DNA from 3 places in the Paenibacillus sp. PSB04 genome. Region 3 is predicted to be linked to each of the others. Evidence: a T-box and tRNA genes for the amino acid it is inferred to sense, from the RefSeq annotation. Region 3 holds a T-box; the other regions hold tRNA genes.
The links. The T-box of region 3 lies ahead of K2F33_RS26065 (glutamine--tRNA ligase/YqeY domain fusion protein). A T-box ahead of a tRNA ligase gene usually reads a tRNA of that ligase, here a tRNA-Gln.
Positions count from the first base shown of each region.

Region 1: it encodes a tRNA-Gln, which carries the amino acid that the T-box ahead of K2F33_RS26065 (glutamine--tRNA ligase/YqeY domain fusion protein) is inferred to sense. The anticodon was not compared.
Region 2: it encodes a tRNA-Gln, which carries the amino acid that the T-box ahead of K2F33_RS26065 (glutamine--tRNA ligase/YqeY domain fusion protein) is inferred to sense. The anticodon was not compared.

Region 1 covers NZ_CP081301.1:677,068-686,762, reverse strand. Annotated here, with positions in the region: rRNA gene K2F33_RS03615 (16S ribosomal RNA) at 1-347, shown strand, start outside; rRNA gene rrf (5S ribosomal RNA) at 457-573, shown strand; tRNA gene K2F33_RS03605 (tRNA-Ile) at 619-695, shown strand; tRNA gene K2F33_RS03600 (tRNA-Ala) at 740-815, shown strand; rRNA gene K2F33_RS03595 (23S ribosomal RNA) at 1,006-3,934, shown strand; rRNA gene rrf (5S ribosomal RNA) at 3,994-4,110, shown strand; tRNA gene K2F33_RS03585 (tRNA-Asn) at 4,118-4,193, shown strand; tRNA gene K2F33_RS03580 (tRNA-Thr) at 4,197-4,272, shown strand; tRNA gene K2F33_RS03575 (tRNA-Glu) at 4,280-4,351, shown strand; tRNA gene K2F33_RS03570 (tRNA-Val) at 4,477-4,552, shown strand; tRNA gene K2F33_RS03565 (tRNA-Gln) at 4,604-4,678, shown strand; tRNA gene K2F33_RS03560 (tRNA-Lys) at 4,683-4,758, shown strand; tRNA gene K2F33_RS03555 (tRNA-Leu) at 4,777-4,860, shown strand; tRNA gene K2F33_RS03550 (tRNA-Gly) at 4,872-4,946, shown strand; tRNA gene K2F33_RS03545 (tRNA-Arg) at 4,950-5,026, shown strand; tRNA gene K2F33_RS03540 (tRNA-Pro) at 5,050-5,123, shown strand; tRNA gene K2F33_RS03535 (tRNA-Gly) at 5,180-5,253, shown strand; gene ppc (phosphoenolpyruvate carboxylase) at 6,475-9,270, shown strand; gene sigW (RNA polymerase sigma factor SigW) at 9,459-9,695, shown strand, end outside.
Region 2 covers NZ_CP081301.1:2,861,375-2,871,069, forward strand. Annotated here, with positions in the region: gene K2F33_RS13225 (NAD-dependent malic enzyme) at 1-697, shown strand, start outside; rRNA gene K2F33_RS13230 (16S ribosomal RNA) at 1,177-2,729, shown strand; rRNA gene K2F33_RS13235 (23S ribosomal RNA) at 3,013-5,944, shown strand; rRNA gene rrf (5S ribosomal RNA) at 6,096-6,212, shown strand; tRNA gene K2F33_RS13245 (tRNA-Asn) at 6,291-6,366, shown strand; tRNA gene K2F33_RS13250 (tRNA-Glu) at 6,427-6,498, shown strand; tRNA gene K2F33_RS13255 (tRNA-Val) at 6,662-6,737, shown strand; tRNA gene K2F33_RS13260 (tRNA-Met) at 6,804-6,877, shown strand; tRNA gene K2F33_RS13265 (tRNA-Asp) at 6,911-6,987, shown strand; tRNA gene K2F33_RS13270 (tRNA-Thr) at 7,097-7,169, shown strand; tRNA gene K2F33_RS13275 (tRNA-His) at 7,178-7,253, shown strand; tRNA gene K2F33_RS13280 (tRNA-Gln) at 7,262-7,336, shown strand; tRNA gene K2F33_RS13285 (tRNA-Lys) at 7,341-7,416, shown strand; tRNA gene K2F33_RS13290 (tRNA-Leu) at 7,435-7,518, shown strand; tRNA gene K2F33_RS13295 (tRNA-Gly) at 7,530-7,604, shown strand; tRNA gene K2F33_RS13300 (tRNA-Arg) at 7,608-7,684, shown strand; tRNA gene K2F33_RS13305 (tRNA-Pro) at 7,708-7,781, shown strand; tRNA gene K2F33_RS13310 (tRNA-Gly) at 7,847-7,920, shown strand; gene K2F33_RS13315 (S-layer homology domain-containing protein) at 8,562-9,224, shown strand; gene K2F33_RS13320 (MarR family winged helix-turn-helix transcriptional regulator) at 9,609-9,695, shown strand, end outside.
Region 3 covers NZ_CP081301.1:5,663,359-5,673,053, reverse strand. Annotated here, with positions in the region: gene K2F33_RS26090 (glycosyltransferase family 2 protein) at 1-209, shown strand, start outside; gene K2F33_RS26085 (polysaccharide deacetylase family protein) at 246-2,015, shown strand; gene K2F33_RS26080 (glycosyl hydrolase family 18 protein) at 2,064-3,137, shown strand; gene K2F33_RS26075 (helix-turn-helix transcriptional regulator) at 3,171-4,073, opposite strand; gene K2F33_RS26070 (glycoside hydrolase family 172 protein) at 4,276-5,358, shown strand; T-box leader at 5,444-5,706, shown strand; gene K2F33_RS26065 (glutamine--tRNA ligase/YqeY domain fusion protein) at 5,778-7,463, shown strand; gene K2F33_RS26060 (VOC family protein) at 7,589-8,272, shown strand; gene K2F33_RS26055 (LacI family DNA-binding transcriptional regulator) at 8,370-9,323, shown strand; gene rpoD (RNA polymerase sigma factor RpoD) at 9,626-9,695, shown strand, end outside.

The DNA.
Region 1 (9,695 bases), 2.3 Mb from region 3:
AATCATCATGCCCCTTATGACCTGGGCTACACACGTACTACAATGGCCAGTACAACGGGAAGCGAAGTCGCGAGGTGGAGCCAATCCTATCAAAGCTGGTCTCAGTTCGGATTGCAGGCTGCAACTCGCCTGCATGAAGTCGGAATTGCTAGTAATCGCGGATCAGCATGCCGCGGTGAATACGTTCCCGGGTCTTGTACACACCGCCCGTCACACCACGAGAGTTTACAACACCCGAAGTCGGTGAGGTAACCGCGAGGAGCCAGCCGCCGAAGGTGGGGTAGATGATTGGGGTGAAGTCGTAACAAGGTAGCCGTATCGGAAGGTGCGGCTGGATCACCTCCTTTCTATGGAGAATCGCTTCCTGCGATGGAAGCATTCAAATACAAATCTAGCCGGTTGGCTAGTTACTCACTCGTTGGTCAGTTTTGAGAGAGCAAACCTCTTTCAAACGCGTTTGGTGGCGATAGCGGAGGGGTTCCACGCGTACCCATCCCGAACACGACCGTTAAGCCCTCCAGCGCCGATGGTACTTGGACCGAAGGGTCCTGGGAGAGTAGGACGTTGCCAAGCGCAAACCCTTATGGGTTTCAAATGAATAATTCCCATACACGATATGGGCCCTTAGCTCAGTTGGTTAGAGCGCACCCCTGATAAGGGTGAGGTCGGTGGTTCGAGTCCACTAGGGCCCACCATATAAACTTCATTCAAGTGTAAGTCACTTATTGGGGTTATTTATGGGGCTATAGCTCAGCTGGGAGAGCGCCTGCCTTGCAAGCAGGAGGTCAGCGGTTCGATCCCGCTTAGCTCCACCAAATATTTGATCCTTGAAAACTAGATAACGAAACGAATCTGCGTTTTAGAAATATCCTTTTAGCTGCTTGTGTCTTCATTGAAAGACCAAGAAGTAAAAAGTAGCAGACGAGTGTTTGGATTGGTGAGCGACTTTGGCTTTGCGCGCAGCGCAAAACAAGAGAGCGAAGCAAGTCAAACAGGAGTCATTATGGTTAAGCTACTAAGAGCACACGGAGGATGCCTAGGCGCTAGGAGCCGATGAAGGACGTGGCGAACAACGATACTGCCTCGGGGAGCTGTAAGCAAGCTTTGATCCGGGGATGTCCGAATGGGGAAACCCGGCTGATGTAATAGTCAGTCACTCATAACTGAATACATAGGTTATGGTGAGGCATACCAGGGGAACTGAAACATCTAAGTACCCTGAGGAAGAGAAAACAAGAGTGATTCCGTCAGTAGCGGCGAGCGAACGCGGAACAGCCTAAACCGGTCAGCTTGCTGGCCGGGGTTGTGGGACGTCTCACATGGAGTTACAAAGGAATTGGTTAGGCGAAGAGGTCTGGAAAGGCCCGGCATAGAAGGTAAAAGCCCTGTAGCCGAAAGTCAGTTCCCTCCGAGACGGATCCCGAGTAGTGCGGGGCACGTGAAACCCCGTATGAATCTGGCAGGACCATCTGCTAAGGCTAAATACTCCCTAGCGACCGATAGTGAAACAGTACCGTGAGGGAAAGGTGAAAAGCACCCCGGAAGGGGAGTGAAATAGAACCTGAAACCGTGTGCTTACAAGAAGTCAGAGCCCTGTTTATGGGTGATGGCGTGCCTTTTGTAGAATGAACCGGCGAGTTACGTTCCCGTGCAAGGTTAAGGTGAGAAGCCGGAGCCGCAGCGAAAGCGAGTCTGAATAGGGCGATTAAGTACGTGGACGTAGACCCGAAACCGTGTGATCTACCCCTGTCCAGGGTGAAGGTGCGGTAACACGCACTGGAGGCCCGAACCCACGAATGTTGAAAAATTCGGGGATGAGGTGGGGGTAGCGGAGAAATTCCAATCGAACTCGGAGATAGCTGGTTCTCCCCGAAATAGCTTTAGGGCTAGCCTCGGTGAATAGAGTCGTGGAGGTAGAGCACTGATTGGGTGCGGGGCCCGCAAGGGTTACCAAGCTCAGTCAAACTCCGAATGCCATTGACTTGTAACCGGGAGTCAGACAGTGAGTGCTAAGATCCATTGTCAAAAGGGAAACAGCCCAGACCATCAGCTAAGGTCCCCAAGTGTGTGTTAAGTGGGAAAGGATGTGGAGTTGCACAGACAACCAGGATGTTGGCTTAGAAGCAGCCACCATTGAAAGAGTGCGTAATAGCTCACTGGTCGAGTGACTCTGCGCCGAAAATGTAACGGGGCTAAACACACCACCGAAGCTATGGCTTGATGCTTTGCATCAGGGGTAGGGGAGCGTTGTATACAGCGTTGAAGGTATACCGTAAGGAGTGCTGGAGCGTATACAAGTGAGAATGCCGGTATGAGTAACGAAAAGATCAGTGAGAATCTGATCCGCCGAAAGCCCAAGGTTTCCTGAGGAAGGCTCGTCCGCTCAGGGTAAGTCGGGACCTAAGGTGAGGCCGACAGGCGTAATCGAAGGACAACAGGTTGAAATTCCTGTACCACCGTAAACCGTTATGAGTGATGGGGTGACGCAGGAGGGTAGTGACGCGAGCTGATGGATGCTCGTCCAAGCAGTGAGGCTGGTGTGTAGGCAAATCCGCACACTTTAAGGCTGGGCTGTGACGGGGAGGGAAAATTACAGTACCGAAGGTCATGATCTCACACTGCCAAGAAAAGCCTCTAACCAGGTGAAGGTGCCCGTACCGCAAACCGACACAGGTAGGCGAGAAGAGAATTCTAAGGCGCGCGGAAGAACTCTCGTTAAGGAACTCGGCAAAATGACCCCGTAACTTCGGGAGAAGGGGTGCCCCGGTAGTGTGAATAGCACGAGGGGGCCGCAGTGAAAAGGCCCAAGCGACTGTTTAGCAAAAACACAGGTCTGTGCGAAGCCGCAAGGCGAAGTATACGGGCTGACGCCTGCCCGGTGCTGGAAGGTTAAGGGGAGCGGTTAGGGGTTAAACCCGAAGCTGTGAACCGAAGCCCCAGTAAACGGCGGCCGTAACTATAACGGTCCTAAGGTAGCGAAATTCCTTGTCAGGTAAATTCTGACCCGCACGAATGGCGTAACGACTTGGGCGCTGTCTCAACGAGAGATCCGGTGAAATTTTAATACCTGTGAAGATGCAGGTTACCCGCGACAAGACGGAAAGACCCCATGGAGCTTTACTGCAGCTTGATATTGGATTTGGGTACGATCTGTACAGGATAGGTGGGAGCCTTTGAAACCTGAGCGCCAGCTTGGGTGGAGGCGCCGTTGGGATACCACCCTGATCGTATCTAGGTTCTAACCTGGTACCGTGATCCGGTATGGGGACAGTGTCAGGTGGGCAGTTTGACTGGGGCGGTCGCCTCCTAAAGAGTAACGGAGGCGCCCCAAGGTTCCCTCAGAATGGTTGGAAATCATTCGAAGAGTGCAAAGGCAGAAGGGAGCTTGACTGCGAGACCTACAAGTCGAGCAGGGACGAAAGTCGGGCTTAGTGATCCGGTGGTACCGCATGGAAGGGCCATCGCTCAACGGATAAAAGCTACCCTGGGGATAACAGGCTTATCTCCCCCAAGAGTCCACATCGACGGGGAGGTTTGGCACCTCGATGTCGGCTCATCGCATCCTGGGGCTGAAGTAGGTCCCAAGGGTTGGGCTGTTCGCCCATTAAAGCGGTACGCGAGCTGGGTTCAGAACGTCGTGAGACAGTTCGGTCCCTATCTGTCGTGGGCGTAGGAAATTTGAGAGGAGCTGTCCTTAGTACGAGAGGACCGGGATGGACGTACCGCTGGTGCACCAGTTGTTCCGCCAGGAGCATGGCTGGGTAGCTACGTACGGACGGGATAAGCGCTGAAAGCATCTAAGCGTGAAGCCCCCCTCAAGATGAGATTTCCCAGTATGTAAGACCCCTTGTAGACGACGAGGTAGATAGGTTGGAGGTGGAAGTGCAGCAATGCATGGAGCTGACCAATACTAATCGGTCGAGGGCTTATCCAATAAATATAAAATGTAGATTCGTTTCGTATCTAGTTTTCAGGTGATCAAACACTTGAACGTTTGGTGGCGATAGCGGAGGGGTTCCACGCGTACCCATCCCGAACACGACCGTTAAGCCCTCCAGCGCCGATGGTACTTGGACCGAAGGGTCCTGGGAGAGTAGGACGTTGCCAAGCGGTATATTCCCTGATAGCTCAGTTGGTAGAGCACTCGACTGTTAATCGAGTTGTCACAGGTTCGAGTCCTGTTCGGGGAGCCATTTGCTCTCATAGCTCAGTAGGTAGAGTGCATCCATGGTAAGGATGAGGTCACCGGTTCGATCCCGGTTGAGAGCTCCATATTTGTGGCCCGTTGGTCAAGGGGTTAAGACACCTCCCTTTCACGGAGGTAACATGGGTTCGAATCCCATACGGGTCACTTTCTTGTTTTGTTCCACATAAGGTTCGTCGGATGTACTTTCGTTGGGACAAGCTTTGCTGCCTTTAAACGAAGGAAAGATCCGGACGGGTCATCGTTTTTTTTAATGGGTACATAGTTTGCATGGAGGCTTAGCTCAGCTGGGAGAGCATCTGCCTTACAAGCAGAGGGTCGGGGGTTCGATCCCCTCAGCCTCCACCATTCATGATATGAAATACTTAAAATTGGGCAGACTATAGTTATTCGTAACTTTGGGGATTAGCCAAGCGGTAAGGCAACGGACTTTGACTCCGTCATGCATAGGTTCGAATCCTATATCCCCAGCCAGTGAGAGCCATTAGCTCAGTTGGTAGAGCACCTGACTTTTAATCAGGGTGTCGAAGGTTCGAGTCCTTCATGGCTCACCAGTTTTATTTACAGGTTTTGCGCGTGTGGCGGAATTGGCAGACGCACTAGACTTAGGATCTAGCGTCTTTGACGTGGGGGTTCAAGTCCCTCCACGCGCACCACTTTGTTTAATGCGGACGTGGCTCAGCGGTAGAGCATCGCCTTGCCAAGGCGAGGGTCGCGGGTTCGATTCCCGTCGTCCGCTCCATATGCGCCCTTAGCTCAGCTGGATAGAGCGTTTGACTACGAATCAAAAGGTCAGGAGTTCGAATCTCTTAGGGCGCGCCATTTAACTGTTTTACAATAGATATCGGGATGTAGCTCAGCTTGGTAGAGCACCTGGTTTGGGACCAGGGGGTCGCATGTTCGAATCGTGTCATCCCGATACGCATGCACAGCTTCGTGCAAGTCATGATTGTTTCAAGGCTTGCACGGAGATCTGCGGGTGTAGTTCAATGGTAGAACTTCAGCCTTCCAAGCTGATAGCGTGGGTTCGATTCCCATCACCCGCTCCATACATAAAACATAACGCCGAAAGGCGTTTTTTTGTTTAGAGCGGTTGTGTGGGAGAGAACCTACGCAGCGTGGGTACGACCGTCCGTGCAGGCTTCGCTGAAAGAACCCGCTCAGGACGCGCGTCAACATCCACCTCTGTGGCGGGCCAAAGGTCCGCTTTTTCATCGAGATGTTGAGTATTCCCATCACCCGCTCCATACATAAAACATAACGCCGAAAGGCGTTTTTTTGTTTAGAGCGGTTGTGTGGGAGAGAACCCACGCAGCGTGGGTACGACCGTCCGTGCCGGCTTCATTGAAGGAACCCGCTCAGGACGCGCGTCAACATCTACCTCTATGGCGGGCCGAAGGCACGCTTATTTAATCGAGATGTTGAGTATTCCAATCACCCGCTCCATACATAAAACATAACGCCGAAAGGCGTTTTTTTATTTTGAGCGGTTGTGTGGGAGAAAACCTACGCAGCGTGGGTACGACCGTCCGTGCCGTCTTCAATGAAGGAACCCGCTCAGGACGCGCGTCAAGATCTAACGTCAATGGCTGGCCGAAGGTCCGCTTTTAAATTTGAGATGCCTTGAAAGGGCTGTTAAGGGCTGTTATGCACGATTACTAGGTATCTCTCTAAGGGGTTTACCTGCTTGTCTCTATAACCGCCTTATTTGCCCCTCTAGCCCTTTTAAATGGAGGGTTAATACCCACAGCAATTGCATTCTTAAAAATTTTTACTATGCCTAGTTAAGCAAGCTATACACAATCTATTATTGGTTATGCCCATGATTTCTTTATATGTGTTCTATGTTGATCAATGAACTAGCAGTTATGTTAACAAGAGAGCATAGTTAAATCAGCTGCTGTAATGAAAAGGTCCAAAGAGATTTTCCGTTAAACTAACCTCATGTTAAATATTAACGAGATGATTTGTTTAATGAGTTAAGTTATGTGGTAAATAGTGGTTGAAGCATCTGGGCTATGCATAAATAAACTCAATGCGGTATTTTATTTAGAATGAAAACCGCTGTATTATTCACAACATCTGTTAAACCATATGTCAGGAATTAGGCATGACTGAATGAAAATACATATTTTACATCGTGTTTTTACGCGAAAATCTGCGCTTTATTTAATAAAAGTGCAGATTTTCGATGTGATTTATTGTATGATGTTAAGAAAGTATGAACAAAGAGAAAGCAATACAGACGGGATAGAGACGGGAGGAGTAGCATGACTGAACTTACGGTAACCGCGAACAAAAGCAATTCAAACAACTTGCTGCGGCGTGACGTGCGATTCTTGGGGAACATACTCGGGGAAGTGCTTGTCCATCAAGGGGGCAATGAACTCTTAGATATCGTTGAGAAGATCCGTGAAACAAGCAAATCTTTACGTTCTGTTTTTTTGCCTGAATTGTATGAAGAATTCAAAAAGATGGTTGAAACCCTTGAGCCGGATATTCGCCATCAGGTGATTCGCGCCTTTGCGATTTACTTCCAGCTTGTGAATATCGCCGAGCAAAATCATCGAATCCGCAGAAAACGGGACTATGAGCGCTCAGCTGGAGAAAGCGTTCAGCCCGATTCGATCGAGATGGCCATCAAGGAACTGAAAGAGCGGAACTTTACGGTCGAAGAAGTTCAGGACATTATTGAGAGCCTGTCCTTGGAACTGGTAATGACCGCCCATCCGACGGAAGCTATGCGCAGAGCGATTCTGGATATTCATAAACGGATTTCCGAAGATGTCATGCTGCTGGATAATCCGACTCTTACGTTCCGCGAGCGCGAACAGCTTCGGGAGAAGCTGCTGAACGAAGTCATTACGCTGTGGCAGACGGATGAGCTTAGAGCCCGTAAGCCTACGGTACTGGATGAGGTCCGGAACGGAATGTATTACTTCCATGAGACGCTGTTCCACGTACTGCCTGACGTCTATCAGGAATTGGAACGCTGCTTGACCAAGTATTATCCGGGACACCTCTGGCACGTACCTACGTACCTGAAATTCGGCTCATGGATCGGCGGCGACCGTGACGGTAACCCATCTGTGACGGCCGAAATCACTTCGCAGACGCTTCGTATGCAGCGCAAGCTGGCTATTCGGGAATATCAGCGCATTTTAGTTGAATATATGCAGTATTTGAGCTTCAGCACTTCCATAGTAGAAGTTTCCAAGGAACTTCAGGATTCCATTGAACGGGACCGTGCAAATGTAACCGTTACAAAAAGGGATATTTGGAACAATGCGAAGGAACCATACCGTATTAAACTGGTTTACATGATGGAGAAAATCGCGAACGTTCTGGACGACAGTAAAAAAGGAACAGCCGAGTCCTACGCGTCGCCAGCGGAGTTTATCGAAGACCTGAGCATTATTGACCGCAGTCTTCGCTTCCATTTTGCGGACTATGTAGCAGATACTTATATCAAGAAGCTGATTCGCCAGGTGGAGCTGTTTGGCTTCCATACGGCGGCGCTGGATATCCGTCAGCACAGCCAGGAACATGAGAATGCGATGAAAGAGGTCCTGGAGAAGAGCAACATTACGCCGGACTATGCAGCGCTTTCCGAAGAGGAGAAGATTGAGCTGCTCACGAAGCTGCTGAGCGAACCGAGACCGATCTCGTCGGTATATCAGGACTACAGCCCAAGTACTAAAGAGTGCCTGGATGTATTCCGGGTAGTCAAGGAAGCACAGCAGGATTACGGTAAGGATTGCATTACCAGCTACCTGATCAGTATGGCTGAAGGAGCCAGTGACATTATGGAAGTCATGGTCTTCGCCAAAGAAGTCGGGCTGTTCCGGCAACTTCCGGACGGTACCGTAGAATGTACATTGCAGGCGGTTCCGTTGTTCGAGACCATAGAGGACCTGCACGCCGCTCCGGAAATTATGAGACGGCTTTTCAAACTGCCGATTTATCGTCAGAGCATTACGGCCCGGAACGACCTTCAGGAAATTATGCTGGGTTACTCCGACAGCAACAAGGACGGCGGCGCGGTTACAGCCAACTGGGAACTGCGGGTAGCTCTGAAAGAGCTGACGGCTGTCGCCAGCGAGTTCGGCATCAAGCTGAAATTTTTCCACGGACGCGGCGGATCGTTGGGTCGCGGCGGCATGCCGCTGAACCGCAGCATTCTGGCTCAGCCGGCTTCTACCATCGGCGGAGGCATCAAGATCACCGAGCAGGGTGAGGTCATTTCCTCGCGCTATTCGCTGAAGGGCATTGCTTACCGCAGTTTGGAACAGGCAACATCGGCTCTGGTGACGGCAGCAATCAACGCACGTTCGCCGGAAGAGGATGACGTAAACGAAGCCCAATGGGATGAGATCGTGCGCGAGATGTCCGAGGTTTCCCGGAACAAGTACCAGGATCTGATCTTCCGTGATCCGGATTTCTTGGCATTCTTCAAGGAATCCACGCCGCTTCCTGAAGTCGGAGAGCTGAACATCGGTTCGCGTCCTTCCAAGCGGAAGAATACCGACCGTTTTGAAGATCTGCGTGCCATTCCGTGGGTGTTCTCGTGGACCCAAAGCCGCTACCTGCTTCCTGCATGGTACGCCGCGGGTACAGGCCTCCAGAGCTTCTATCAGAACAAGGAAGAGAATCTGAAGGTGATGCAGGAGATGTACGAAAAGTTCTCCTTCTTCACTTCATTGATCGATTCCCTTCAAATGGCGATCGCCAAGGCGGATATGGTCATTGCCAAGGAATACGCCGGCATGGCCCGCAACGATGAGGCACGCCGCCGTATCTTCGGACTGATTGAGGAAGAGTTCAAGCTGACGTCAGAGCTGATTTTGAAAATTACAGGACAAAAAGAAATTCTGGATAATGTGCCTGTCATTCAGGAATCGATCCGCCTCCGCAATCCTTATGTGGATCCGCTCAGCTATTTGCAGGTACAGCTGCTCAGCGAGCTCCGCGGACTGCGCGAACAGGATGAGGATAATGCAGAATTGCTGCGTGAGGTTCTGCTCACGATCAACGGCATTGCCTCGGGACTCCGGAACACAGGCTGATGATACGATTACTTCAATAAGCATCCCTGAAGCCAGAATAGGAAAGCTCTGTGCCTGAACCCCAGGTGCTGCGGCTTTCCTATTGTTCTGTTATACGGCTTGTCTTGCTTTTTAGAGAGACTTCATTTACGATTTGAATGGAAAAATAAATTGTTGTCGTACCCATCAGCAAGTCTGGGGGAATCTTGATGGAAAATATAGAAAACCGGCTGACAAAACTGGCTCTGAAAGGAGACCAGCGGGCGTTTGCCGAAATTGTGGAACTGTACAAGGACAAAATTTATCATTTGGCTTACAGGATGCTGAACAACCGCCACGAAGCGGAGGACGTCGTTCAGGAGACTTTTTTACGCGTATATAAAAATTTGGACAGGTATGACCAGAATCAGAAATTCTCCACATGGATTTACCGCATCGGAACCAAT
Region 2 (9,695 bases), 2.8 Mb from region 3:
GGCTGTCGTGCTGCTGGCGGGCCTTTATAATGCAGTGAAATTGGTCGGAAAGAGACTTGAGGATTGCAAAATCGTCCTTTGCGGAATCGGCGCTGCCGGCATCGCTTGTACCAAGATCCTCCAAGCCGCCGGCGTTACGCGGATCGTGGGGGTGGATCGGGAGGGTGCCATCGTTCACGGGAACGAGTATACACATGACGCCTGGCGTTGGTACGCCGAGCATACGAATCCGGACAAAGAGTCAGGAACCTTATCCGACGTGATTGTGGATGCTGACATTTTTATCGGTGTGTCGGGTCCCGGGGTTTTAAGTCGTGGGGACATCGGCAAAATGGCTCCCGATCCGATCGTCTTCGCGATGGCAAACCCAACCCCGGAGATTGCGCCGGAGGAAGCCGAAGGGATCGTCCGGGTGATTGCTACCGGAAGATCAGATTACCCGAACCAAATAAACAACGTCCTTTGTTTCCCAGGATTGTTTCGCGGCGTGCTCGATTGCCGAGCCTCCAGGGTGACGGAGGAGATGAAGATTGCTGCCGCTAAGGCCATTGCTTCCGTTGTCGGAGAGGAAGAGCTGAACGAGCAATATATTATCCCTAGTGTCTTTAACCCCCATGTAGCAGAAAAGGTAAAAGAAGCCGTGGTTCAGGCAGCCTATGCTTCAGGTGTAGCTAGAAGAAGGGAGCGCGGTTTCTAAGCGATCTTCGATTCGAGCTTATATGTATTGCGCGGCCGCGAGCGATCGCGGCTGATTGTATAGTAGGGTACATGATGGAGTCGAAATTCCCAAAGAACGAATTCCTAACTTCATATATTATTTAGCTGGCTTGGAGGGGGACAGCAGAACATTTTAGTTACAAACTCAATTTGAGTTCCATGTTATAAGGTGACCGCAAAATGGAATATTTTTCAACTTGTTAAAAAAGTACTGGCGTGGTACATTATAAATCCGGCCGCTGATAAGGCACCGGCAAGCAAAAAAGAAAATTAAAAAAAGCTTGCAATTAAGAAATGAACATGATATATTATAAGAGTTGCTGCTGAAACATCAGGTGGTAACGAAACGAAGTTTGATCTTTGAAAACTGAACAACGAGTGAGTATAAACGCGATGGTCCTATGACCGGAGCGATTGAGATTAAATCAATCTCGTCAGATTCAAAATGAGCTACAAACTTTCTTGGAGAGTTTGATCCTGGCTCAGGACGAACGCTGGCGGCGTGCCTAATACATGCAAGTCGAGCGGACTTGATGGAGAGCTTGCTCTCCTGATGGTTAGCGGCGGACGGGTGAGTAACACGTAGGCAACCTGCCTGCAAGACCGGGATAACCCACGGAAACGTGAGCTAATACCGGATATCTCATTTCCTCTCCTGAGGGAATGATGAAAGACGGAGCAATCTGTCACTTGCGGATGGGCCTGCGGCGCATTAGCTAGTTGGTGAGGTAACGGCTCACCAAGGCGACGATGCGTAGCCGACCTGAGAGGGTGAACGGCCACACTGGGACTGAGACACGGCCCAGACTCCTACGGGAGGCAGCAGTAGGGAATCTTCCGCAATGGGCGAAAGCCTGACGGAGCAACGCCGCGTGAGTGATGAAGGTTTTCGGATCGTAAAGCTCTGTTGCCAGGGAAGAACGTCCGGTAGAGTAACTGCTACCGGAGTGACGGTACCTGAGAAGAAAGCCCCGGCTAACTACGTGCCAGCAGCCGCGGTAATACGTAGGGGGCAAGCGTTGTCCGGAATTATTGGGCGTAAAGCGCGCGCAGGCGGTCATTTAAGTCTGGTGTTTAAGGCCAAGGCTCAACCTTGGTTCGCACTGGAAACTGGGTGACTTGAGTGCAGAAGAGGAGAGTGGAATTCCACGTGTAGCGGTGAAATGCGTAGATATGTGGAGGAACACCAGTGGCGAAGGCGACTCTCTGGGCTGTAACTGACGCTGAGGCGCGAAAGCGTGGGGAGCAAACAGGATTAGATACCCTGGTAGTCCACGCCGTAAACGATGAATGCTAGGTGTTAGGGGTTTCGATACCCTTGGTGCCGAAGTTAACACATTAAGCATTCCGCCTGGGGAGTACGGTCGCAAGACTGAAACTCAAAGGAATTGACGGGGACCCGCACAAGCAGTGGAGTATGTGGTTTAATTCGAAGCAACGCGAAGAACCTTACCAGGTCTTGACATCCCTCTGACCGGTCTAGAGATAGACCTTTCCTTCGGGACAGAGGAGACAGGTGGTGCATGGTTGTCGTCAGCTCGTGTCGTGAGATGTTGGGTTAAGTCCCGCAACGAGCGCAACCCTTGATTTTAGTTGCCAGCACTTCGGGTGGGCACTCTAGAATGACTGCCGGTGACAAACCGGAGGAAGGCGGGGATGACGTCAAATCATCATGCCCCTTATGACCTGGGCTACACACGTACTACAATGGCCAGTACAACGGGAAGCGAAGCCGCGAGGTGGAGCCAATCCTATCAAAGCTGGTCTCAGTTCGGATTGCAGGCTGCAACTCGCCTGCATGAAGTCGGAATTGCTAGTAATCGCGGATCAGCATGCCGCGGTGAATACGTTCCCGGGTCTTGTACACACCGCCCGTCACACCACGAGAGTTTACAACACCCGAAGTCGGTGAGGTAACCGCAAGGAGCCAGCCGCCGAAGGTGGGGTAGATGATTGGGGTGAAGTCGTAACAAGGTAGCCGTATCGGAAGGTGCGGCTGGATCACCTCCTTTCTATGGAGAATCGCTTCTTGCAACGGAAGCATTCAAATACTAAATCTAGCCGGTCGGCTAGTTACTCACTCGTTGGTCAGTTTTGAGAGCTCAAACTCTCAATTTGATCCTTGAAAACTAGATAACGAAACGAATCTGCGTTTTAGAAATATCCTTTTAGCTGAACTTGTGTCAACAAGTTTAAGTTTTAAAAGTAGCAGACGAGTGTTTTGAACGATGAGAGCCTTTGGCTTTGCGCTTGCGCAAAACAAGAAAACGAATCGGGCAAAACAGGAGTCATTATGGTTAAGCTACTAAGAGCACACGGAGGATGCCTAGGCGCTAGGAGCCGATGAAGGACGTGGCGAACAACGATACTGCCTCGGGGAGCTGTAAGCAAGCTTTGATCCGGGGATGTCCGAATGGGGAAACCCGGCTGATGTAATAGTCAGTCACTTCTGTCTGAATACATAGGGCAGATTGAGGCATACCAGGGGAACTGAAACATCTAAGTACCCTGAGGAAGAGAAAACAAGAGTGATTCCGTCAGTAGCGGCGAGCGAACGCGGAACAGCCTAAACCGGTCAGCTTGCTGGCCGGGGTTGTGGGACGTCTCACATGGAGTTACAAAGGAATTGGTTAGGTGAAGAGGTCTGGAAAGGCCCGGCATAGAAGGTAAAAGCCCTGTAGCCGAAAGTCAGTTCCCTCCGAGACGGATCCCGAGTAGTGCGGGGCACGTGAAACCCCGTATGAATCTGGCAGGACCATCTGCTAAGGCTAAATACTCCCTAGCGACCGATAGTGAAACAGTACCGTGAGGGAAAGGTGAAAAGCACCCCGGAAGGGGAGTGAAATAGAACCTGAAACCGTGTGCTTACAAGAAGTCAGAGCCCTGTTTATGGGTGATGGCGTGCCTTTTGTAGAATGAACCGGCGAGTTACGTTCCCGTGCAAGGTTAAGGTGAGAAGCCGGAGCCGCAGCGAAAGCGAGTCTGAATAGGGCGACTATAGTACGTGGACGTAGACCCGAAACCGTGTGATCTACCCCTGTCCAGGGTGAAGGTGCGGTAACACGCACTGGAGGCCCGAACCCACGAATGTTGAAAAATTCGGGGATGAGGTGGGGGTAGCGGAGAAATTCCAATCGAACTCGGAGATAGCTGGTTCTCCCCGAAATAGCTTTAGGGCTAGCCTCGGTGAATAGAGTCGTGGAGGTAGAGCACTGATTGGGTGCGGGGCCCGCAAGGGTTACCAAGCTCAGTCAAACTCCGAATGCCATTGACTTGTAACCGGGAGTCAGACAGTGAGTGCTAAGATCCATTGTCAAAAGGGAAACAGCCCAGACCATCAGCTAAGGTCCCCAAGTGTGTGTTAAGTGGGAAAGGATGTGGAGTTGCACAGACAACCAGGATGTTGGCTTAGAAGCAGCCACCATTGAAAGAGTGCGTAATAGCTCACTGGTCGAGTGACTCTGCGCCGAAAATGTAACGGGGCTAAACACACCACCGAAGCTATGGCTTGATGCGTATGCATCAGGGGTAGGGGAGCGTTGTATACAGCGTTGAAGGTATACCGTAAGGAGTGCTGGAGCGTATACAAGTGAGAATGCCGGTATGAGTAACGAAAAGATCAGTGAGAATCTGATCCGCCGAAAGCCCAAGGTTTCCTGAGGAAGGCTCGTCCGCTCAGGGTAAGTCGGGACCTAAGGTGAGGCCGACAGGCGTAATCGAAGGACAACAGGTTGAAATTCCTGTACCACCGTAAACCGTTATGAGTGATGGGGTGACGCAGGAGGGTAGTGACGCGAGCTGATGGATGCTCGTCCAAGCAGTGAGGCTGGTGTGTAGGCAAATCCGCACACTATTAAGGCTGGGCTGTGATGGGGAGGGAAAATTATAGTACCGAAGGTCATGATCTCACACTGCCAAGAAAAGCCTCTAACCAGGTGAAGGTGCCCGTACCGCAAACCGACACAGGTAGGCGAGAAGAGAATTCTAAGGCGCGCGGAAGAACTCTCGTTAAGGAACTCGGCAAAATGACCCCGTAACTTCGGGAGAAGGGGTGCCCCGGTAGTGTGAATAGCACGAGGGGGCCGCAGTGAAAAGGCCCAAGCGACTGTTTAGCAAAAACACAGGTCTGTGCGAAGCCGCAAGGCGAAGTATACGGGCTGACGCCTGCCCGGTGCTGGAAGGTTAAGGGGAGCGGTTAGGGAGTAATCCCGAAGCTGTGAACCGAAGCCCCAGTAAACGGCGGCCGTAACTATAACGGTCCTAAGGTAGCGAAATTCCTTGTCAGGTAAATTCTGACCCGCACGAATGGCGTAACGACTTGGGCGCTGTCTCAACGAGAGATCCGGTGAAATTTTAATACCTGTGAAGATGCAGGTTACCCGCGACAAGACGGAAAGACCCCATGGAGCTTTACTGCAGCTTGATATTGGATTTGGGTACGATCTGTACAGGATAGGTGGGAGCCTTTGAAACCTGAGCGCCAGCTTGGGTGGAGGCGCCGTTGGGATACCACCCTGATCGTATCTAGGTTCTAACCTGGTACCGTAATCCGGTATGGGGACAGTGTCAGGTGGGCAGTTTGACTGGGGCGGTCGCCTCCTAAAGAGTAACGGAGGCGCCCCAAGGTTCCCTCAGAATGGTTGGAAATCATTCGAAGAGTGCAAAGGCAGAAGGGAGCTTGACTGCGAGACCTACAAGTCGAGCAGGGACGAAAGTCGGGCTTAGTGATCCGGTGGTACCGCATGGAAGGGCCATCGCTCAACGGATAAAAGCTACCCTGGGGATAACAGGCTTATCTCCCCCAAGAGTCCACATCGACGGGGAGGTTTGGCACCTCGATGTCGGCTCATCGCATCCTGGGGCTGAAGTAGGTCCCAAGGGTTGGGCTGTTCGCCCATTAAAGCGGTACGCGAGCTGGGTTCAGAACGTCGTGAGACAGTTCGGTCCCTATCTGTCGTGGGCGTAGGAAATTTGAGAGGAGCTGTCCTTAGTACGAGAGGACCGGGATGGACGTACCGCTGGTGCACCAGTTGTTCCGCCAGGAGCATGGCTGGGTAGCTACGTACGGACGGGATAAGCGCTGAAAGCATCTAAGCGTGAAGCCCCCCTCAAGATGAGATTTCCCAGTATGTAAGACCCCTTGTAGACGACGAGGTAGATAGGTTGGAGGTGGAAGTGCAGCAATGCATGGAGCTGACCAATACTAATCGGTCGAGGGCTTATCCAATAAAATAAATCGCAGATTCGTTTCGTATCTAGTTTTCAGGGAGTCAAAATTGCTGATTTCACTCCAAGTGGGTGAGAGAAGCGTGCATGACTTTCAGCATTTGGCGATGCTGAAACCTGAATTATGCATTTGGTGATTAACCAATGCTCCGTTTGGTGGCGATAGCGGAGGGGTTCCACGCGTACCCATCCCGAACACGACCGTTAAGCCCTCCAGCGCCGATGGTACTTGGACCGAAGGGTCCTGGGAGAGTAGGACGTTGCCAAGCGGAAAACCACTTTTGTGGTATTTTTTTTGGCCTTGATGGTCACCTACATATGACAAAACTGGTTGGTTGTAACAACGTTCCCTGATAGCTCAGTTGGTAGAGCACTCGACTGTTAATCGAGTTGTCACAGGTTCGAGTCCTGTTCGGGGAGCCACTTTTAAAAAACGTCTAAGGATGTTTTGTTGCAGAAAACAGAATTAGACTTTATATATATGGCCCGTTGGTCAAGGGGTTAAGACACCTCCCTTTCACGGAGGTAACATGGGTTCGAATCCCATACGGGTCACTTTCTTATTAACATCAGGGATGAGAATCCCAAAAAGGGTTCGTCGGAGCGTGACTTCGGTAGCATCTGCATCGCAGTCTCGAACGAAGTGAGAGTATCCCATACGGGTCACTTTCTTATTAACATCTGGGATGGGAATCCCCTATAAGTTTCAAAAGAATATGGAGGCTTAGCTCAGCTGGGAGAGCATCTGCCTTACAAGCAGAGGGTCGGGGGTTCGATCCCCTCAGCCTCCACCACTATACCTCAAAAAAGTTTATACCGATTACTTTTCGAGGGCCCAATATCAAATTACTTTTTAATGACGCGGGGTGGAGCAGTCCGGTAGCTCGTCGGGCTCATAACCCGAAGGTCGCAGGTTCAAATCCTGCCCCCGCAATTATCTCCTTAAGATGGAGATCCCAAAGGCCGTGGAACCGTGGTGTAGAGGCCTAACATGCCTGCCTGTCACGCAGGAGATCGCGGGTTCGAATCCCGTCGGTTCCGCCATTTTAAATTGCTTCAGGGATGAGAATCCGAAATATCGGGTCGGAATCCAAATGGTTATTTGCTTTCGCGATAGATGGTTATCGCTTTGAAATTATTCAAATATTTATGCGCCGGTGTAGCTCAATTGGTAGAGCAACTGACTTGTAATCAGTAGGTTGGGGGTTCAAGTCCTCTCGCCGGCATGTTTATGGCGGTCGTGGCGAAGGGGTTAACGCACCGGATTGTGGCTCCGGCATTCGTGGGTTCAAGTCCCATCGATCGCCCCATTAATTGTTGGGGATTAGCCAAGCGGTAAGGCAACGGACTTTGACTCCGTCATGCATAGGTTCGAATCCTATATCCCCAGCCAGTGAGAGCCATTAGCTCAGTTGGTAGAGCACCTGACTTTTAATCAGGGTGTCGAAGGTTCGAGTCCTTCATGGCTCACCAGTTTTATTTACAGGTTTTGCGCGTGTGGCGGAATTGGCAGACGCACTAGACTTAGGATCTAGCGTCTTTGACGTGGGGGTTCAAGTCCCTCCACGCGCACCACTTTGTTTGATGCGGACGTGGCTCAGCGGTAGAGCATCGCCTTGCCAAGGCGAGGGTCGCGGGTTCGATTCCCGTCGTCCGCTCCAAATGCGCCCTTAGCTCAGCTGGATAGAGCGTTTGACTACGAATCAAAAGGTCAGGAGTTCGAATCTCTTAGGGCGCGCCATTTAACTGTTTTACAATAGATATCGGGATGTAGCTCAGCTTGGTAGAGCACCTGGTTTGGGACCAGGGGGTCGCATGTTCGAATCGTGTCATCCCGATACGCATGCACGGCTTCCGTGTAAGTCTTGATCTTTCTGCGCTCAAGGCTTGCACGGAAGAATCTGCGGGTGTAGTTCAATGGTAGAACTTCAGCCTTCCAAGCTGATAGCGTGGGTTCGATTCCCATCACCCGCTCCATACATAAAACATAACGCCGAAAGGCGTTTTTTTTGTTGTGGAGCGGTTGTGTGGGAGAGAACCTACGCAGCGTGGGTACGACCGTCCGTGCAGCTTCAGTGAAGGAACCCGCTCAGGACGCGCGTCAACATCTACCTCTGCGGCGGGCCGAAGGTCCGCTTATTTAATCGAGATGTTGAGTATTCCCATCACCCGCTCCATACATAAAACATAACGCCGAAAGGCGTTTTTTTATATTGAGCGGTTGTGTGGGAGAGAACCTACGCAGCGTGGGTACGACCGTCCGTGCAGGCTTCGCTGAAGGAACCCGCCCAGGACGCGCGTCAACATCTATCTCTGCGGCGGGCCGAAGGTCCGCTTATTTAATCGAGATGTTGAGTATTCCCATCACCCGCTCCATACATAAAACATAACGCCAAAAGGCGTTTTTTTTATTTTGAGCGGTTGTGTGGGAGAGAACCCACGCAGAGTGGGTGCGACCGTCCGTGCAGCTTCAGTGAAGGAACCCGCTCAGGACGCGCGTCAACATCTACCTCTGCGGCGGGACTAATCCGAAGATTTTCCCATGGTGCAACCTTCCATATTTTCTTTGCGTCTGTAGGAAAGACAAGACCAAATTTTCCCGAAGAAGGTGTGGCTAGATGAAGAAGAAGCATGTTGTATCAGGAAGTGTTGCAGCCCTGGCGTTATCCCTGGCGATCGGCGGGTCCGTGTTCGCGGCAGGAGAGGGCTTTACGGATTTGGCGGGAGTCGCCGGTGCCGATAAAATCGCTGCGCTCCAGCAGCAGAAGCTGCTGAAGGGAGACAGTTATTCGGCCTTCCGGCCGCAGGCACAGCTGACAAACGCGGAAGGCGTTCAGCTGCTGGCAAACTTGCTGGCTGACGTGCCGGTCACGAAGGCAGCCGAGGGAAGCGAAACCGCAGCCCTGACAAACGTGAAGGCAGGCGCTTGGTTTGCTCCAGCTTTTCTTACGGTTACGAACCATGGCATCGCCCTTCCGGCTGATATTCAGCCAAGTGAAGGCATGACTCGTGAAGCTTTCACGCAATATTTGATCGAGACGGTGGAAAAGAAGGGCAACCTGCCGATGATCAATTTGGTACCTAAAGACATCGCGGATGACAGCAAAATGACGCCTGAGTATCAAGGGGCTATTCAGCGGGCGCTCGCCTGGGGGATTGCCGACCTGGACAGCAGCGGCAACTTCCGTCCCCAAGATCAAGTGACCCGGTCTGAAGCAGCGGTAATGGTGTACAACGCGCTTGAATTTTTGAAAACGCACAATTACCCTAAGCCGGAATAAAAGCGTCGAAAACGGTCACTGTTGTCAAACGGAAACGAGATCCGTCGATGAAGCACAGCCGAAAGGCACGACGAATATCGACAAAAAAGTCACCCTCGCAAAGGGTGGCTTTTTTTGTTGAGAAGACGCTTTTTAGAAAAATAGGAGGCGATCGAGAAAGGGGGAAACCTCTTTTTTCTGCTATAAAAAAAGGACAAGTCTCCCTAAAACCGCCTCTTGACTATCCGGCTGCGGAGGCGTAATATTACTTAAGTATTTAATGATTAAGTTACTAATTGATTAAAAATTTATCTATTAACAAATAATTAATTAGTGTCCTAATGCAACTGCGGCAATACGACGCGGATGGTCACAGATCCATACCACGCCAAGGAGGTCAACCGTTTGTCCAGAAATGAACAATTGTTTGAAGTGGCGGCGATGTTCCGGTCGCTGCTGAAAAGTATGTCCCATGAATGGAACAAAAACAGT
Region 3 (9,695 bases):
TATTATTCCGTAAAAGCAAGCTGTGGGTATTCGGCTTCGTCTTTTGCTTTTTTTACGAAATGGTGCTGCTCTGGCAAATGCCGGTCGCCTGGTTCACCTTCTGGAAATCAACCTGGGGGACAAGGGAAACGCCGCAGGACATCGAGGCGAGAAATAAAAAAGCCGCAAGAAAAAACCGAAAAAATACGAAGACGGAAGTGCCGCTGTAACCCGGCGGAACCGCGGAATTTAAATGAGGATGCAGGATGAAAAAAGGAAAACGCAGCGAAGCGCTTGATGTGAAGCGCAAAAACCGGCGGAAGTGGATCAAAACCTGGATCCAGCTCTTCCTGGTGATCATGGTCATCTTTCTGATCTACCAAGCCGTCGCAAGAACCGACCGCTACGCCGAACCGGACAAGTCGACGTGGCATAATCGAAGCGGGTTTGTCGCGCTGTCTTATTTTGGGGTCAGCCGAACCGGAACGCCGCTTCTGATCGATAAAGCCCAGCTCAAAGCCCAGCTACAAACCCTCCATGACCAAGGTTATGTCACGGTGTCACAGCAGGACATCCTCGATTTCTACCAAAAGGGGAAGGCGCTGCCGGACAAGGCGCTGTTTTTGTCCTTCGAGGACGGGCGCAATGACTCCAGTCTTTATGCCCAGCCTTTGCTGGAGAGGTACAATGATAAGGCGACCTTCCTCACCTATGCCAACAAGATGGGGAACGGGGATCATAAATTCGTGCAGCCCAAGGAACTCCGCAGCATGATGAAAAGCGGGTATTGGGAAATGGGGACCAACGGGTACCGTTTGACCTACATCAATATTTTCGATAAAAACGGCGGCTACATCGGCGTCAAGGACGAAAACAAGCTGGACAGCAAAGAGGACATCGAGCATTATAATCACTACCTTATGGATTTTATCCGCGATGAAAATATGATTCCGCTCGAGGACCGGGATACGATGCAGGTGCGGATCAGCAAGGATTATCAGCTGATGGACACGGTCTATACCGACAAACTCGGCTTCGTGCCCGGCGTCTATATGATCATGCATGCCAACGCGATGTACGGGAGCATGAACCCGCTTGTGACGGATGTAAATGACCGCAATATCCGTTCTCTGTTCCAGATGCATTTTAACCTGGAGGGCAATGCGTTCAACGGGCCGTCACAGGATTTGTACAACCTGACCCGCATCCAGCCTGAGCCCTACTGGTCAACCAACCATCTTTTGATGAAAATCGGCAAGGACAGCGGCCAGCAAATGACGTACGTGACCGGGGACCAGAAGCAGTCGGGGCAGTGGAAGCAGGCTGGAGGCGCCGCCGAATTCAAGGATAACCGGATCGTTCTGACGTCACCGCCTGCCGGTGAAGGCAAGCTTTTGCTGGATCAAGGAGAACAGGCGCCTGAAGATTTCACCTTAAATGCGAAGGTTTCCGGCAACGTGGTCGGCAAGCAGTCTTTTTACTTGAAGGACCGTGGAGATGGTCAGCAGTACGTTCGTATCACGCTGGACCGCAACGAAATCCAGGTGGAGCAGAAGCTGTCTGGATCCTCTGTGACTGTCTTGGGCACACAAAAGCTGGATCCGGTCAACTGGTCTTCGGAGGATCTCGCCTTTGACAAGGCAACGGTGTATTCCGCAGAAGAAGCGCAGGCCGGCGCCAATACAGATGACGAGGATGTATATCCCGTCAACATCAAAAATACCCGGCAGATTGAAATGAAGGTGTCGGGAAATCGGCTGGAGGTCATCGTGGACAGGAAGTCGGTCCTCCAAACCTCGATCGATCCATCGCTGAAGGGCGGTGCCGTGGGACTGGGATCAGCCTATAGTCCGCAAAACACCAAGGACGATATCTATGACGGAATCTTTGAGGATGTCACGGTGACTACGGAAAATGCGGCCGATGGAAAAACCTCGGTGTGGTATACGAATAAGCTGCTCGGCTGGAAAAAAGTCGCGGCGCAGGTTGAGCATGCCATGGACGCGACGATCGATTGGGCCATCGATACGTTCTGACGAAAGAGCAATTCAAAGGCGGAATGGCGGTGTAATGAGAAGATGGGTATGAAGCAAGTGGCTCAATCCGGATGGATGACTTTGGTGCTTGTCATCGTCGCCGTAGGGGTCGGTTTCAGCATTTGGATGAGGCAGCCGGCAATGCAAGCGGCGGCTCCGCCGGCCAGAACTCCTGTGAACCTCACCGCATGGGTGGTGGATTGGCAGTGGGAGTCGGGGCTTGCGGATGCAGGGGAGCTGGGCAAGGCTCTGAGCCGTGTTCAGGCGTTTGCCGCCTATTTTGACGAATCGGATCAGCCCTATTTTACGAAGGCGTTCAAAGCAGCGCTGCCGCAAATCCGGGAAACGGCGGAGGCTGCCGGCATCGGCGAGCTGAACTTGACCCTTGTTAACGATATCGTGCGGCAGGACGGCAGCGAGTCCCCCAAAGACTCGGAGCTGGTCTCGCGGCTGGTATCCACGAAGGTAGCGCGGGAGAAGCATATCGCCGAGATTGAGGCCCTGCTCGATCAATACTCATTTCAAGGGGTGGAGATCGATTATGAGCGCATCCCGGACAAGGACTGGGGCCATATGACCGCTTTTTATCGCGAATTGTATGAGCGGATGCATGCCAAGGGGAAATCGCTCCGCATCGTGCTGGAGTCAAGGGCTCCCGTCGAAACGCTGAAGCTGCCTGAAGGGCCTGAATATGTGATGATGGCCTACAATTTGTACGGTACGCACAGCGGTCCGGGACCCAAAGCGGACAAAGCTTTTCTGAAAAAGTTAGCCAAGCGGATGACAGCTGTTCCGGGCGATAAAGCGATCGCGATTGCGGCCGGGGGCTTTGACTGGCATGGGGATCAAGTGACTGCCATTACCGAACAGCAGGCCGTAAAGATACGGTACACGAACGGCTCGGAGCTCAAGCGGGACGAGGCCAGCGGAAGTCTGCACTATCAGTACACCGATGATAAGAACGTAAAACATACGGTGTGGTATGCGGACGGTTCAACGCTGACTTCCTGGATCGACACGCTGCGTCAAGCCGGGATTAGCCATGTGGCCGTCTGGAGGCTGGGGGAACTCGGAAGCGGCACATTGGACAAGCTGGATCAAGCTGCCACAACGGCAAAGTAAAAAATGGCCGCTGCGCGTTTATGCGTCAGCGGCTTAATGATGGATTTCCGGAGCACCCATGGAGGCATGGGTGCTCATGTATTTTTTCGGGGAGATGCCGCAGGCGGACTTAAACGCTTTACTGAAAGCGTAAATGCTGCTGTAGCCAACCTGCTCGGCGATCGCGGACAAGGATAACCGGCTGTACATCATCAGCTCCTTGGCCCGCTCCAACCGGTACCGGATCTGGAATTGGTGCGGGGACACATCATACGTCTGCTTGAATACGCGCGAGAAGTGATACAGGCTCAGGCAGGCCGTTTTGGATAAGTCCTCCAGCCGAATGATGCCATTGTAATGTTCCATGATGTGGGTCACCGCCCGCTCCATCGCGGCCTGATGCAGCGAGAGCCGGCCATGTCCGGCCGCCTTCAGGCCCTTAATGACCAAATACAGAATATCCAGCACGAGCGATTTCTGAAGCAGCGGAAATTCGGCATCCCGGCGCTCGTAGGCGTGGATGAGCCGCATCAGCTCCTGATGAATTTCCGCATGGTTCTGTACCCGGATCAGATGGGGGATTTCCAGCAAGGAACCCAGCCAATCCGGCCGGAGCCACGAAAGCTCTTGTTGGCTGCATTCCGCCCGCAGCTTAAAGTTGATCGGCACTTCCTCGTAGTCTTCATAATACAGGGCGTCGAAATGGATATGGGGCATCCAGCAGGGTCCCCTGGAACGGACAAATTCATGCTCAATACCGGGCTTGAACAGCAGCAGGTCGCCTGGATACACAGTCAGTGAATCCCCGCCAATCCGGATATCGAGCTCGCCCTGTTCAACATACAGCAGTTCGTAATCAAAAATGATCCGCTGCGCCAGTTTCATACGGTCAACTTTGTGATGCCACGCCCTTCGCACGTAGGGGGACAAGGCTTGCAGCAGCTGTTGCCGGTCCATACGCTTTGACAGCTCCCTTCTTCAATGGTCCCTTATCGGAGTTTTCGCTCTTTCAGCGGCTCGGCGGTTCTTTATTCTGACAATAGCAAGAATGGATAACAAATAACAAGTCCCAACATCGATAAAGAGGGGAAACGCCTGTAGAATGACTTGTAACCGCTTTAATGCATATCCGATTTGACCAATGACAGGAGAGATGAGTATGGAACCTTTTAACGGACTGAATATGAGCCTGGGTAATCTATTCCGGATGTCCTCCGCACGAACGAGATCGATCAGCGCGGAAAATGTGACGGGAGCTAAAGGAAAGGGCGGCATGGCCACCCAGGGAACCGGAGCGAATGCCGGCCGGGATTTGGGTCAGGGATGGAAAATATCGCCTTCGGTGGAGATCAGACCGGATGAGGTGTTTACCGCCGCAGAAATCGACGGACCCGGGGCCATTCAGCATATTTGGCTGACCTGCGTTCCGGACAGCTGGCGTCATATGATTCTGCGCTTTTATTGGGATGATGAGCAGGAGCCTTCCATAGAAGTGCCTGTCGGCGACTTCTTCTGCAACGGATGGTGCGAGCGGAGCAATGTCAACTCCCTGCCTGTGGCGGTCAATCCCGCCGGCGGGATGAACAGCTATTGGGTGATGCCGTTTCGCAAGAAAGCCCGGGTTACGGTCGAGAACCGGATGGACAAACCCGTCGTGCTGTATTACCAGTTCACCTATACGCTGACCGAGGTGCCGGAGGATGCGGCCTATTTGCACGCCCAATGGCGCCGGAGCAACCCCTTGCCGTACAAGCAGGACCATGTGCTTCTGGATGGCGTGAAGGGGAGTGGACAGTACGTCGGCACGTACATCGCCTGGCAGGTGAACAACACGGGGTGGTGGGGAGAAGGCGAGATCAAGTTCTATATGGACGGCGACCGCGATTTCCCGACGATTTGCGGCACCGGGACCGAAGACTATTTTGGCGGCGCCTGGAATTTTGAGCATCCACAGGGACAGTACGGTGCGTTTTCCACTGCCTATTTGGGCTTTCACCAGCAAATCAGACCGGACGGCCTGTACCGGAGCCAGCAGCGATTCGGGATGTACCGCTGGCATGTGATGGACCCGATCCGGTTTGAACAGGACTTGAAGGTAACGATCCAGGCGCTCGGATGGCGTTCCGGCGGCCGCTATTTGCCGCTGCAGGACGATATCGCCTCCGTCGCTTTCTGGTATCAATCCGAGCCGCACACCCCGCATCCGCCGCTGCCGGATAACGATGGCCTGGAGGTTATTTAATCCCCGCCCTTTCCGGTTAAAGTATGCATAATGCGGTTTACATTGGCCGAAAATGATGTTAATATGGTCAAAATCAAAACGGAACGAAAACGCGGTGAAGAGAAGAGTAGATGAACGGGCAGCCTTGCAGAGAGCTCCGGCAGCTGTGAAGGAGCAGGCCGCCTGTCATTGAAGCAAGCCTCCGAGCGGCGCATCGGAAGAGGGATCCTCATTCCTCGGATGGTGCGACAGGAGCTCCTGTTACAGAGCTAGGGTATAAACATGCGTGCATGCCGTACCCGAAGAGGCGGATGTAGCGATAGATCCGCGAACCGGGGTGGCACCGCGAAATACAATCTCGTCCCCAAGACGTCAGCGTCTTGGAGGCGGGATTTTTTTGTTTTCTTTTTGATTGATATAAGAGCAGGAGGGGACAGTTGATGGAAGGAAAGGTAAGGAAAGAAGAAGCCGTGGATTTTCTAACGAAAACCGTGATGGAGGATGTGGAGAACGAAACGTATTCTAGACCGATCGCGACCCGGTTTCCGCCGGAGCCGAACGGCTATTTGCACATCGGAAGCGCCTATGCAATTCACGTGAACGCAGCCATTGCCGAAGCATTCCACGGGAAGATGAATCTTCGCTTTGACGATACGAATCCGCTGAAGGAAGACGTAAAATACGTGGAGGCGATCCGGGAGGATGTCCGGTGGCTTGGTCTGGACCTGCCGGTGTACTTTGGCTCGGATTATTCGGATGAGATCTTCGAAGCGGCTTCGAAGCTCATCCGTAAAGGAAAGGCCTATGTCTGCGATTTGTCGGCGGAGGAAATGACGGAATACCGCGGAACGCTCACGGAGTCTGGAAGAAACAGTCCTTATCGCGAACGGACGGTGGAGGAGAATCTATCCCTGTTCCGTCAAATGAAGGAAGGCCGGTTCCCGGACGGCGCCAAGGTGCTGCGGGCCAAAATTGACATGTCTTCGCCCAACATCAACTTGAGGGACCCGGCCTTGTACCGCATCATCCACGCCGAGCATTACCGGACAGGGAGTGAGTGGTGCGTGTATCCGATGTATGATTTTGCCCATCCGATCCAGGATGCGATCGAAGGCATTACGCATTCGCTGTGCTCCGCGGAATTCAGGGATCACCGCCCCTTGTACGAATGGGTGCTGCGCGAGCTGGAAGTAACGGAACCCCCGAAGCAGCGGGAATTCGGACGTCTGAACGTTTCCGGAATGGTCACGAGCAAAAGGTACATCAGGGAGCTGGTCGAAGGCGGATTCGTTGACGGATGGGATGATCCCCGCCTTCCGACCTTGAAGGGACTGCGGCGAAGAGGCGTTACGCCGGAAGGCCTCCGGAGGTTCATGCAGGAAGTGGGCATGCTGAGGGGGAGCAGCACGATGGATGCCGCGATGCTCGACCACTTCATCCGCCAGGACTTAAAGGATAAGTCTGTCGCTGTGATGGCTGTGCTTGATCCGCTTAAAGTCGTCATCACGAATTATCCGAAGGATCAGGTGGAAATACTGCATCTCCACCACAGCGATGCCGATCCGGCGCTTGGCAGCAGGGATGTCCCCTTTTCCGGAGAATTGTATATCGAGCGGGACGATTTTATGGAACATCCGGTATCGGGCTTTCATCGCCTGTTTCCGGGAAGTGAGGTTCGATTGAAGGGGGCGTACTATTTAAAATGCCATCATGCCGTCAAGGATCCGGAGACCGGTGAAGTGATCGAGCTGCACTGCACGTACGATCCCGAGACGAAAAGCGGAACCGGGTTCAGCGGCAGAAAGGTGAAATCGACGATTCATTGGGTGTCCGCCGCACACGGTGTTCCCGCCGAGATCCGCTTGTACGGCAGCCTGCTGAAAGATGCCGCGTCCGTGGCGGAATCGGACAATGATTGGGCAGAGCTGGTGTCTCCCGATTCCCGAATCATTTACAGGCAAGCGATCATGGAGCCATGGATGAAAAAAGCTTCACCGGATGCCAGATACCAGTTTATCCGCCAAGGCTATTTCTGCCTGGATCACAAAGATCTGACCGGTCCGGTACCGGTATTTAACCGGATCGTTTCGCTGAAAGATTCATGGAAGAGGGAAGCATCGCGTTGACCTACGACGTAAGTAGGCCAGGTCATGTTCCCCGCGGTGAACGGGGTATGGCGCATTTTAGAAATGCTGCGTACGCTGCCGCAGAGAAATTCCTTGAAAACCAGAAGCACATGGAGGTCGTTACGATGAAAATCCAACAACTTACGATAAATACCCGGCATTTTGCGGAGATGAAGCAATTTTACGCCGGGAAGCTCGGTCTCCCAGTGGCCGAAGAACAGTCGGATAACGTCACCATTCAAGCCGGCGGCAGCCAGCTCATTCTTCAGAAGGCAGCAGTGCCCGGCGAAAAATCGATGTACCATATTGCTTTTACGATTCCGACGAATCAGCTCGAGTCTACCAAAAAATGGGCAGCTCAGCGTGGAATTACGCTGTTCCGCGATCAGGACGGGGATCAATTTCATTTCGGGAACTGGAATGCCGACGCCCTGTATTTTTACGATCCGGATGAGAATCTGATTGAATTCATTGCCCACCATTCGTTTGATAACGCCGAAAATGAAGACTTCACAAGCAGCCAGCTGCTGCGGATCAGTGAAATCGGGCTCCCTGTTGATGAAGTGGCCGCTGCCGTGGAACAGATTCAAACGACGCTGGGACTGTCCATGTGGAGCGGCGACGGCCGGCAATTTGCGGCGATAGGCGACGCCGAGGGCTTGTTGATCGTGGTAGACCGCGAACGGCCTTGGTTTCCGGACGGAAGAGCGCCGATTGTCAGCGGGACACGGGTTGTCATTCAGGCACAAGGCAGCGAGCAGCTTATGCTGCAGGCAGATCAGTACGACATTCAGTCCCGGGATGAATAATCCGCTGCGGCTGGTCCTCTATCGTAATGAGGCTCGGAGTCTGCGTGATATAATAAAGGAACTATTCGATATGTAAAAAGTCAGAAGGCAGGGAGTTATGGCCAACATTCACGAAATCGCCAGACGAGCCGGTGTTTCGGTATCCACGGTATCCCGGGTTCTCAACCAGCATCCGTACGTTTCCGCTGAGAAAAGAGCCGCCGTGCAGCGAGCCATCGACGAACTGGATTACACGCCAAACCGCAATGCGGTTGATTTGATCCGCGGCCGGACCCGCAGCATCGGCGTGATCATCCCGTACAACAACAACCCGGCTTTCGACCGGATGCTAAGCGGTGTATTGAACAAATCGGTTGAGGAAGATTACACCGTGACTGTGCTTCCAACCCGGTATGATCCGGAGAAAGAGCTGGAGTATTTGACCATGCTGAAAACTAAACTGCTCGACGGCATCATCATTACGTCCCGTGCCAACGATTGGTCGTCCATCGTCCCCTTTGCGGGATATGGTCACATCGTAGCCTGCGAGTATACGGAACTGGAGGAAATCGGCTGCGCCTACATTGACCGGTATGCCGCGACGCTCGAGGTGTTTTCCTTCCTGAAAAGCATGGGACACACAGAGGTTGCGTTCACGACGGCAAGAGGAGAGACCAGCATCAGCACCCGGCTGACGATTCAGGCTTACCGGGACGTTTTTGGGGAAGTCCCGACATGCCGGTGCCTGGATGGCTGCACCACATTGAAGGATGGTATGGATGCAGCCCGCCACTTTCTTGAAGGAAAAGTCCGGCCGACCGCCGTGTATGCCAACGGGGACGAGGTGGCAGCCGGAATCCACCAATTTGTTCTCTCTGCCGGGCTGCGTATTCCGGACGATATCGCCATCATCGGACAGGAAAATCAGCCGATTGGCCAAGTCCTTCAGCTTACCACGGTAGACCATCAGCTCTTCCGGGCAGGTGAGGAGGCTTTAAGGCTTGTGACCCGTAGTTCCAGGGAAAAGGTGCAGATTCCGTACCGGATCATATACCGTTCTTCATCCGGATAAAGCCAACAAAAAAGACCCGCAGGAGAACATCAGCGTTACTCCGGCGGGTCTATATTATGTGATTTTTATGTAATTTAATCCAAAAGGCTAAATTCTATGAAACATATTGAAATGTAAGTGCGTATATGATATTATAATGTGTACTCCAAAATTAATCACATTATTACCATTTATCGTATCACAACGATTGGTGATTGTCAATATTTTTTACACCTCAGAAAGCCGTATCAAGCGATACAGAGAGATTATTTTCAGGGGGAGGAACGTACAGGATGATGGAAGAACGTGAACGCGATGAAGTGATGAGAAATCAAGCCGAGTCGAATCAACAGGAGCAAGACCAGCCCTATGCTGACGTCGAGCTGCTGCCGA